2 linked regions of the Sinobacterium norvegicum genome follow. The protein of the gene in region 1 interacts with the protein of each later gene in a pairwise test. Links are inferred from orthologs where the notes say so. Each region holds a gene or a part of one and is shown in the gene's direction. Other genes may lie near its edges.

Region 1 (4,491 bases):
TTTCTCTCATGCTCAATAAACTGTGAGCTATTGGTCCAAGTGTGCAGCGTTTTTTCCAGGATGGCGATATCGATGGGTTTGCTGAGATGATCATTAAAGCCAGCCTGCATGAGATTGCGCTTTTCTTCAGCCTGGGCATGGGCAGTTACGGCGATCACCGGGGTTGTCCGGTTTGGGCTGTTGCCGATGCGAATCGCTCGAGTTGCTTGTACTCCGTCTACCACAGGCATTTGAATATCCATTAGGATTATATCGAAACGCTGTTGGTCGCAGAGGTCCAGTGCCTGCTGGCCGTCATGGGCCAGGGTGACATGCATGCCAAGATCTTCTAACAACACGAGCAATAATTTAAGGTTGGAGTCATTGTCATCGACAGCCAGCACGCTGAATTTTACGCCATCTTCACTGAGTTGTTGGAACTCTGCTGCGATGAGGTCGTAGTCATTACTGATGGTGTCCAGTGCCTGATAAAGCTTTGCATGTGGCGCTGGACGGCTTAACGCAATACATTGGTCCTGGCCAAATAAGGACTCGTAATGAGAGCCAATGGCGGTTGGTAGCAGCACCACGGAGCGGCAGTTATACCGCTGATTAACATTGGCCAGCATGGTAGTCAGGGTTTGTTCATCAAGCTCATCCTCATCGGGGATAATAATCGTTGCCGATAAATCGATATTATTGTCATTGTGAATGAGCTCTTCACTGCTGTTAAAGCAATAGACATGTGCCTGCCAGCCCTCTAATTGGTGTCGTAGTGCTAAGCTGACTGCACTGTTGCATGAATACAGGCCGATATTCTTTTCGACCAAAGCATCCATCGGGGGCAGTGAGGCAACCTTGTTGGGCAGTTTTGCCCGCAAGGTGTACCAGAAAGTGGCGCCTTTGTCGGGCTCGCTGTCCAGGCCGATCTCGCCACCCATTTGTTCGACCAAGCGCTTACAAATGACCAGTCCCAGCCCTGTGCCGCCGTAGTCTCTTGATGTAGAGGCGTCCGCCTGGGTAAAGGCGTTAAATATATTGAGTTGTTGATGCTCAGAGAGGCCAATACCGGAGTCGGTAACGCTGATAACAAGCAGTGCTTGGCCGTCATGGATTTCTTTGAGCTTAATGCGCACAATAATATTGCCCTGCTCACTGAATTTAATCGCATTGCTTAGCAGGTTGGTCGTAATTTGTTTGATGCGCAGCGGGTCGCCAATGACGCAGGCTGGTATATCACTGTAGCTCAACAAAATAAGTTCTAAATTCTTATCGTGGGCCGAGGGTGCCAACATGGTGAGTGAGTCTTCGATAATCTCACGAATGTTAATCGATGCATTGTCGAGTACCAGCTTACCGGCCTCAATTTTAGAGAGGTCAAGAATGTCATTAATAATGGCCAGTAAGCCCTCGGCCGAGAGTCGTATGGTCTCCAACTGGTCTCGGTGGCGACCATCGGTAATGTCTTTGAGTAACAAATTGCTAAAGCCAATAATACCGTTCAGTGGTGTTCTTATTTCATGACTGGTATTGGCGAGGAATTCAGATTTGATGCGGCTGGCTTCCAGCGCCTCGCGTCGGGCAATGTCCAGTTCAATATTCTGAACCTCAATCGTCTCCAGCGTCTGACGAAGGTCGCCGGTGGTTTGCTCGATATTGTATTCTGTTTCAATATTGAGCTGTAATAAGGTGTCGCTGAGAAGGTTGAGTCGGTTACTGATCTGGCTGAGTTCGTCATTGCCATGGACGGTAAGTAAGGTCTCATAATCCCCGTCGATGATGTTGTCAATGGCCTCGCCAATCTGATCGGTGGCAGATTTGAATCTATTGGCGACTTTTATGGCAATAACTAAGCAGGCGGTGAGGCTGGCAATGATCAGTAACACGCTGATTATGACGTTGCGGTAGGTTTGTAATGTCAGGCTGTGAAGATCGTACTCTATTTCGACCCAGCCAATGGGCTCCGCCTTGTCAGCACTATCAATAATCAAATCTCGAGTTAATATTGGCCGAGAGTATCGCCGGGTAAGCTCAGATGAGTAGCTTTGAATGCCGTCGCCCAGCCGCTGTTGGTCGGCAACGTTGACGGCGATCATTTTTGGTCCGCTACGATTAATCAGTCGTCGCTGTTGGTCATACAGGCGAATGGCTCTGACACCGGGTTCTTCGAGTGCGTTGCGCAACAGCTCCTTGAGCAGTATGTTATCGTCGAGCGCTAGCAGGGTCTTGCTGACAGCGGCAATTTGGATGGTGCTGGCATAGGCACGTTGATCAAGTAAGAGGTTGCGTTCTTCGATGCGATTAAGCACCTGATAGCTACCCAGTAGTAAGGTGATTAACGCGGAGGGGGTGAGGGCAAGTAAAATAATTCTCTTGCGCAAACTCCAATTAGCCATAAACCCAACTCTTTATATTAATTATTAGCTTAACGATGTTATTCGTTATCATCTTAGGCTATATTCGCCAAGAATTTTTGATGTCAGGTATAATAGCCGTCGTTTGATCACTATTACCAGTCATATCGATATTTGTCGTGTCAAAAACCCCCATAAAGGCAATAGATAACAATGAATTACCCAACTATAGAGGCTTATGTTGGCAACACTCCGCTGGTGCGGCTGCAACGCTTGGCAGGAGAGACGAGTAATACTATATTAGTCAAGCTCGAGGGTAATAATCCGGCAGGCTCGGTCAAAGACCGGCCGGCGATGTCGATGATTACTCGGGCTGAGGCTCGAGGCGATATCAAGCCCGGCGACACTCTGATAGAGGCAACCAGCGGCAATACAGGCATAGCATTGGCTATGGCGGCCGCTATTAAGGGCTATAAAATGGTCTTAATCATGCCTACGCATATGAGTGCCGAACGGAAGCTGGCGATGACAGCCTATGGTGCAGAGCTGATTGAAGTGACTCAACAGCAGGGCATGGAGGGGGCAAGAGATTTGGCGGCAGAGATGCAACGTTTGGGGCAGGGCGTGGTATTGGATCAGTTTGGTAATGACGACAACCCAATGGCTCATTACACCGGTACTGGTCCTGAAATTTGGCAGCAAACGGCTGGCAATATCAGCCATTTTGTTAGCTCTATGGGGACAACGGGTACCATCATGGGCACCTCGCGCTATTTAAAAGAGCAAAATTCAGACATCGAAATCGTCGGGCTTCAGCCCCAAGATGGTGCAGCTATTCCCGGGATTCGTCGGTGGCCAGAGGCATATCTGCCAAAGATTTTTGATCGCAGTCGAGTCGATCGGATTATAGATATTGATCAGCAGAGTGCTGAGCTGACAATGAAGAGGTTGGCCACAGAAGAGGGGATTTTCTGTGGCGTGTCGAGCGGCGGGGCTGTAGCCGGCGCCTTGGCGCTCAGCAGGCAAGTCGAAAATGCCGTCATAGTTGCCATAATTTGTGACCGTGGTGACCGATACTTAAGCACGGGTGTTTTTGACCAATAAACTTGGTATAAGTATTGCTGTCTAAGATTCACATCAAGACAGCAATGCGACGTCGTATATTAGGGAATAATAATGGTTCAAGTTCGTAAGGCATACCCCATCGATGATGAGGGACGGGTCAAAATCGATGAATGGATTGATCGATTACCCAGGCACCCCAGCAATCTCAACCGTGAGCAGCTGACAGAAGCCTGTGATATCGCTAATTCTGCGTCCCAACGCACCAAGGATCACTACCCGGGCTGGACAAACAGCTACGAGGTTGGCTTGGAAATGGCTGAGATACTCAGTGAATTGCATCTCGACCATGAGACTCTGGTGGCGGCAGTACTATACCGTGCGGTGCGAGAGAAAAAATTAAAGATATCGACAGTAGAGGCCATTTTTGGCAAGGCTGTCAGCGGCCTCATCATCGGTGTACAGCAGATGGTAGCCATCAGCGAGGTGGTTACCTCGGGTAAAGATGCGTCTGTGTTGGGGCAAAGTGCTAGTCAGGTTGATAATGTTCGCCGTATGTTGGTGTCAATGGTCGATGATGTGCGCGTGGCGTTGATCAAGCTCGCAGAGCGAACCTGCGCCATTCGTGCCGCCAAAAACCAACCGGAAGCTTACCGTAAGAAAGTGGCCAGAGAAGTCTCTGAGATCTATGCACCACTAGCTCACCGTTTAGGTATTGGCCATATCAAATGGGAACTCGAAGATCTGGCTTTCCGTTACTTGCATGATGATGCTTATATGCGCATCGCCTCATTGCTTGATGAGCGGCGGTTGGATAGGCAGGAGTTTATCACCGATATTATTGCCACACTCAAGGGTAAAATGTTGGAGGCCGGTATCGACGCCGATGTGCAGGGCCGTGCAAAGCACATTTATAGTATTTGGCGAAAGATGCACCGCAAGAATATTGGTTTTTCACAGGTCTATGATATTCGAGCCGTTCGTATTTTAGTGCCGAAAGTGGCCGACTGTTATACCGCCCTCGGTATTATTCACACAATGTGGCGGATTATTCCCAATGAGTTTGACGATTACATCGCCAACCCTAAGGAAAATG
Region 2 (6,789 bases), 1.2 Mb from region 1 along the record:
ACTTCGGCGATGTAAACGTCTATTACCAACAGGCTGAGATCGACATCACCTCGCAACCAGCATCCGCCTATGACTTGAGCGTCACCTATCAAGGCTGTGCCGATGCCGGCCTGTGCTACCCGCCAGAAACCATCCACTATCGCGTCGACCCCAGCACCGGCAGTGTCGCCCTGGCCGATAGCAGCGGCGGCAACACCTCAGCCGTCACGGCAATCCCAGTCGCCCCCGCCATTGCCAACGATGGCAACAGTTCGATCTTCGTCATCATCATTTTCGCCCTGCTCGGCGGTATGATTCTCAACCTCATGCCCTGCGTGCTACCGGTACTATCACTGAAAGCGCTGGCAATGAACAACCAGGATATCGAGCACTCCCGCCAGCAAAGCTGGGCCTATACCGCCGGCGTTGTTATCAGCTTTGTTGCCATCGCCCTGCTGTTAATTATCTTACGCTCACTCGGCGAGGCGATTGGCTGGGGCTTTCAATTGCAGACGCCCTGGTTTGTGGCACTGCTGGCGTACCTCTTTTTATTCCTCGGCCTGGCCATGGCCGGCTATACCGAATTGGGCAGTTCACTGATGGGCGCCGGCCAGTCATTAACCCAGGGCAACAGCCGCCAGAGTTCATTCTTTACCGGCGTCTTGGCCACCGTGGTCGCCAGCCCTTGCACCGCACCTTTTATGGGGGCTGCCACCGGTTACGCGCTGACCCAATCAACACCCGTCGCCATTATCGTCTTCGCCAGCCTCGGCTTGGGCATGGCCTTGCCGATGCTATTGATTAGCTATATTCCCAGCCTCCACGACAAACTGCCCAAGCCCGGCGCCTGGATGATCCGTTTCAAGGAGTTTTTAGCCTTTCCTTTATATGCCACCGCATTGTGGTTGCTATGGGTGGTCGGCCGTCAAACCGGTATCGACGGCGCAATCACGGTACTCGGCGGTGGTATTCTCATCGCCTACGCACTGTGGGCATGGCGCGGTAAGAGCAAGGCCAGAGTCACCGCCATCGTCGCGCTGTTAGCCGCCTTCTACCCGCTGGCGAATAACCAGTTGCAGCCCCTAAGCCAGCAGAATAGCGTCGCCGACAGCGAGTACCAAGTCTTTAGCGAATCATATTTGGCCGAGCTACAGCAGCAGGGTAAACCGGTTTTTATCAATTTTACCGCCGACTGGTGTATCACCTGTTTGGCCAATGAAAAGACCGCGCTTAGCACCGAGAGAGTACAGGGGTTCTTCAAGCAGCAGGGCATCGTGGCACTGAAGGGCGATTGGACCAATTACAATCCCGAGATTACCGCCACACTGGCCAAGCATGGTCGTGGCGGCGTGCCGCTCTATCTTTTTTACCCAGCCGACAGTCAACAGCCTATTATTCTGCCGCAGTTGCTTACCGCCGATATCATCGAAGATCAAATAATGGATTCACTGTAAACTTAGCGGTGTCAAAATTCGGATTAACTTCGAGGAAAACACGGTGAATATGCTTACATGTTCACCGAATCGACAAAAATAGCATTTTTTGGTTGCCAAAAAGCCAAAAAATAGTGCAAAATCCCTCCCAATCGCTGAATAACGCTTGAAAACCGGTTTGACTCTGCTACTTTTAGAACTTAGCGGCAAGTTAGCGGCATAATAACCGATTATTCTAAGAAGTTTTATTTGGTAGCACATCGATATAGATGTTTTTATCGACAGAGGATTTTTACCGTGGCAAACATTCTTGTACTCAACGGCCCCAACCTAAACCTATTAGGCAGCCGCGAGCCCGAAATTTACGGTTACAGCACTCTGGAAGATATTAACCAGCAATTGGTGCAAAGTGCCAGTGATGCCGGCCACCAACTCGACGACCTGCAGAGCAACGCAGAACACGAGCTGATCGACCGTATTCACCAAGCACAGGGCAATATTGATTTCATCATTATCAACCCCGGCGCCTTTACCCATACCAGTGTTGCTCTGCGCGACGCCCTTGCCGGTGTGGCCATTCCCTTTATCGAAGTCCATCTTTCCAACGTCCACGCCAGAGAGCCCTTCAGAAAGCATTCCTATTTATCGGATATTGCTGAAGGTGTGATCTGTGGCTTGGGTGTCGACAGTTATCACCTCGCCCTGCAAGCCGTTATCGGCAAGCTCGGCGTTTAACCCCCTATTATTTAACCACCGTATTAAGGCGTTATTATGGATATCAGAAAAGTTAAAAAACTGATCGAACTACTTGAAGAATCAAACATCGATGAGCTTGAAATAAAAGAAGGCGAAGAGTCTGTGCGCATCAGCCGTAATGGTTCCTCTGCCACAGCGCCTGTTTATGCTCAGCCAGCAGCCGTTGCCCCCGCGCCCGTTGCTGCAGCTGCCGCACCTGCTGCTGCCGTTGAAGCAGAGCCTGCCACCCCGGCTGGCCACAGCGTTAACTCGCCTATGGTTGGCACCTTCTATCGTTCACCCGCACCCGGCGCCTCTTCTTTCGTAGAAGTCGGTCAACAGGTCAAGGTTGGCGACATTATCTGTATTGTTGAAGCAATGAAGATGATGAACCAGATCGAAGCCGACAAGGCCGGTACTGTGCAAGCTATCTTGGTAGATGATGGCCAGCCAGTAGAATTCGATCAGCCACTAGTCACTATCGGTTAATCCGCAACAACAGCGAGGTATCCACAATGGAAAAAGTTGTTATTGCTAACCGCGGTGAGATTGCTCTGCGCATCCTGCGTGCCTGTAAAGAATTAGGCATTAAGACTGTTGCTGTGCACTCCACCGCCGACCGTGATCTCAAACACGTCCGCCTGGCCGACGAGGCTGTCTGCATCGGTAAAGCACCATCGACAGAAAGCTATCTTAAGGGCTCAAGTATTATCAGTGCCGCCGAAGTCACCGGCGCCGATGGCATTCACCCAGGCTACGGTTTCTTGGCAGAAAACGCCGAGTTCGCCGAACAGGTAGAAAACAGCGGCTTCACCTTTATTGGCCCAACTGCCGATACGATTCGCACCATGGGCGACAAAGTCGCCGCGATCAAGGCGATGATTACCGCTGGCGTACCCACAGTCCCAGGCTCAAACGGCCCGTTGACTGACGACTCAGCTCGCTCGCTACGCATTGCCAATGAGATCGGCTTCCCGGTCATCATCAAGGCTGCTGCCGGTGGCGGTGGTCGTGGCATGCGCGTGGTTCACGATGAAAACGAACTGCTCAACAGCATTCAGTTGACCAAGTCTGAGGCTCGCGTCGCCTTTGGCGATGACACGGTTTACCTGGAGAAATTCCTCGGCAACCCTCGTCACGTTGAGATCCAGGTCTTAGCCGACGGCCAGGGCAACGCCATCCACCTGTTTGATCGCGACTGCTCACTGCAGCGTCGCCATCAGAAGGTATTAGAAGAAGCACCGGCACCGGGCATCCCCGATGACATCCGTGAGAAAGTGGCCATGGATTGTGTGCAGGCCTGTATCGATATTGGCTACCGCGGCGCTGGCACCTTCGAGTTCTTGTATGAGGACGGCGGCTTCTACTTCATCGAGATGAACACCCGTGTTCAGGTCGAGCACCCGGTGACAGAAATGATTACCGGCATCGACATCGTCAAGTGGCAGTTACGCATTGCCGCTGGAGAAAAGCTGACGGTCAAGCAGGAAGATATCAAAATCAACGGCCACTCTATCGAGTGTCGCATCAACGCTGAAGACTCGAAAACCTTTATGCCCAGCCCCGGTAAGGTCACGCACTACCATGCCCCTGGCGGCAACGGTATCCGTGTCGACTCTCACCTGTACAGCGGCTACAGCGTGCCTCCGCACTATGATTCTTTGATTGCCAAAGTCATCAGTTACGGCAGCACCCGTGAAGAAGCGCTCAACCGTATGGACAACGCCCTCGACGAGCTATTGATCGAAGGCATTCGCAGCAACGTTGCCCTGCAAAAAGAACTTGTTAACGACAAAGGTTTCCGCAAGGGTGGTGTTAATATTCACTATCTTGAGAAGAAACTCGGCCTGCAATAAGCTCGAACTTAGTGGCAGCATCCGTGACGGCAGCTACGCCGTCACCGCTGCCACTAATGCCCCGCCCTGCGCCACCGCGCAACTCTGCACTGATTATTGACCAGCCTTGACATCGTTTACTTGCCTTTTATCCGCCGCACTATAGAATCGCTGCTCAGCTTACCCCACAGGATTAACGACCATGCCATGGATTCAAATCAATTTTGATACCAACCCCGATGACGCTCCGGGATTAGAAGACGCCTTGTTAGAGGCCGGCAGCGTGGCGGTGACCCTGCAGGATAATGCCGACCAACCCCTGTTTGAACCGGCTATTGGCGAGACGCCGCTGTGGTCACACACCCGCGTCACCGCGCTGTTTGACGCCGAGGTTGACCTAAGTATGGCACTGCGCATGATCGCCGCCTGCTACCAGCAAGATCTGCCACCGCACCGCAGTGAAATCCTCGAAGACAAGGACTGGGAGCGCGAGTGGATCAAGAACTACAAGCCGATGAAGTTTGGCCAGCGCCTGTGGATCTGCCCAAGCTGGATGGCCCCGCCAGAGCCGGATGCGGTGAATATTTTACTCGATCCCGGCCTCGCCTTTGGCACGGGTACTCACCCGACAACGGCACAGTGCTTAGAGTGGTTAGATAGCGCCGATGTCGCCGGTAAAACCGTCGTCGACTACGGCTGCGGCTCTGGTATCTTGGCCATCGCGGCACTGCTGCTGGGCGCCGAGAAAGTCATCGGCACCGACATCGATCCGCAGGCACTGGTTGCCAGTCGCGACAATGCCCAGCGTAACGGTATTGCCGACGAGCGCTTCGAACTCTACTACCCTGAGCAAATGAATGAAAAATACCCCGAGCTGAAGGCTGACATCGTATTGGCCAATATTCTCGCAGGCCCTCTGGTCGAGCTATCCGACACCTTAACAGGTCTGGCTAAACCCGGTGCAGATGTTGTACTCTCAGGTATATTGGATGTACAAGCCGAGGCAATTCGCCAGTGTTATAGTCAACAATGTGACGTCCGACAAATAGTCAATCAAGAAGAATGGATTCGTGTAGACGCTGTTAAGTCTGCACAGTAGTATCGCAACAACAACAATTTTAGTAGGACGATACCGTCATTATGGAGCCAAAAGTTACTCGCTGCCCTAACTGCCAAACCGCATTTAGGGTAACAGAACATCAGCTAACGCTTGCCGCTGGCAGTGTGCGCTGTGGCTCCTGCCTCAACGTCTTTGCCGCCGCCGATCACTGGGACGACAACGACGATGATACAAATATTACCGACGACAGCCCCTCGCTGCCCCCAACTCTTGCCGAAGACCCGCTGTTTAATTTCAGTCTCGGCAACGATGACAGCCAGCACGACAACTCGACCACCGGCAACAGCTCGAGCAACAGCGCACTCAGCGATAGCTTTATCAACCTTGAGGCCCTCGATGAGCCGCAGGGCTTCAGCGATGTCGATGTCTTCAGCAACAATGAAGACAGCGACGATGACGAGGATGATGAATCGTGGGCTCGGGCGCTGCTTGAGGAAATCGAACAGTCCAGCCCAGAAGAACTGTACCAACCCACGAACACCCCAGACGAAACCGACAGCGACCACGCACAGCCCTCGGTCGATCACAGTCCCGCCGATGAGGTGGACGAGCAGCCAGCTGCCAGCCCTCATCAAGCCGACAGTTTCAGCGCAGACTCACCGATTGCCGACCGCGCCGCTCTGGTCAATGCCATTGAATCTGAGCCGGTCGAGCTACACCATCACCACAATCACAGTAAACAATGGCTATGGTCAGCCCTCAGCGTCTTAATGCTGGTCATTCTGCTCGCCCAGTACGCCTGGTTCAATATCAACAGCCTGAGCCGTGAAAGCACACTCCGCCCGTGGTACCAAAAAGTCTGCGAGCATATCGGCTGCCAATTACCGCCACTTTATGACATCAGCAAAATCAGCAGCCGCAACATTATCGTCCGGCCTAATACCGACAACGACCAACTGCTCAATGTCGACATGATTATTATCAATAACGCCAATTTCGACCAGCCCTACCCGAAGATTCGGGTGACCTTTAGTGATGTCAATAATACCGTGATCAGCTCCCGCGGCTTTACCAAGGATGAATATTTGCACGGCGAGCTGAGTGGCAGCAAGCAAATGCCTAAGCAGCGACAAATACATGTGCCGCTGCTATTGGTCAGCCCCGGTGACAACGCCATCAACTATAAGATTACTTTCGAAGCGGACGAAAAAAAATAATCAAGCCCTAAAGAGAAAAAATCGAACAAAAAAACAGCAGTTTTTCCGCCCTTCTCTCTTTCCCCGCCTCGCTAGAATCTGTATTATAGCGCCCCTCAAAACGGCTCTACTCGACCGATTTCAACGCTATTGTGCGTCGACCTGTTTTCGTCGTCGCCGTTATTTATCCACAGCTTAAAAGGTATCACCCGTTGGTCCAGATTGGCGCTTACAAGATAGAGGGAAAAGCGGTGCTTGCACCGATGGCCGGTGTTACCGACCGTCCTTTCCGTCAGCTTTGCAAGCAGTTCGGCGCCGCTCTTGTGGTCTCCGAGATGGTGACCAGCGATACCCGCCTGTGGAACACTCGCAAATCCAAGCTCCGTCTCGACCACCGTGGCGAAGTAGCCCCCCGCGCGGTACAAATTGCCGGTGGTGACGCCGAGATGATGGCTGAGGCGACTCGCCAGAACGTCGCTCTTGGTGCCCAGATCATCGATATCAATATGGGCTGTCCGGCGAAAAAAGTGTGTAAAAAAGCCGCCGGCTCA

Evidence for each region.
Region 2: the proteins of cysM (region 1) and accC interact in binary tests that used the Escherichia coli proteins (3 or more experiments, as listed by UniProt). The link is inferred for Sinobacterium norvegicum from one-to-one orthologs.

What each region holds. Positions count from the first base shown.
Region 1 is NZ_CAKLPX010000001.1:574,500-578,990, reverse strand. Bases 1,502-4,491 are described here. They hold cysM (cysteine synthase CysM), read left to right. Parts: upstream 1,502-2,546; coding sequence 2,547-3,437; downstream 3,438-4,491. Other genes in these bases: relA (GTP diphosphokinase), read left to right, coding at 3,510-4,491; L9P87_RS02480 (ATP-binding protein), read right to left, coding at 1,502-2,375. Also shown: more of L9P87_RS02480, read right to left, coding at 1-1,501. UniProt on the Escherichia coli protein: Two cysteine synthase enzymes are found. Both catalyze the same reaction. Cysteine synthase B can also use thiosulfate in place of sulfide to give cysteine thiosulfonate as a product.
Region 2 is NZ_CAKLPX010000001.1:1,732,583-1,739,371, forward strand. What follows is about bases 1,922-4,832. They hold accC (acetyl-CoA carboxylase biotin carboxylase subunit), read left to right. Parts: upstream 1,922-2,662; coding sequence 2,663-4,003; downstream 4,004-4,832. Other genes in these bases: aroQ (type II 3-dehydroquinate dehydratase), read left to right, coding at 1,922-2,147; accB (acetyl-CoA carboxylase biotin carboxyl carrier protein), read left to right, coding at 2,184-2,636; prmA (50S ribosomal protein L11 methyltransferase), read left to right, coding at 4,185-4,832. Also shown: L9P87_RS07755 (protein-disulfide reductase DsbD family protein), read left to right, coding at 1-1,433; more of aroQ, read left to right, coding at 1,710-1,921; more of prmA, read left to right, coding at 4,833-5,081; L9P87_RS07780 (DUF3426 domain-containing protein), read left to right, coding at 5,123-6,259; tRNA dihydrouridine synthase DusB, read left to right, coding at 6,451-6,789. UniProt on the Escherichia coli protein: This protein is a component of the acetyl coenzyme A carboxylase complex; first, biotin carboxylase catalyzes the carboxylation of the carrier protein and then the transcarboxylase transfers the carboxyl group to form malonyl-CoA.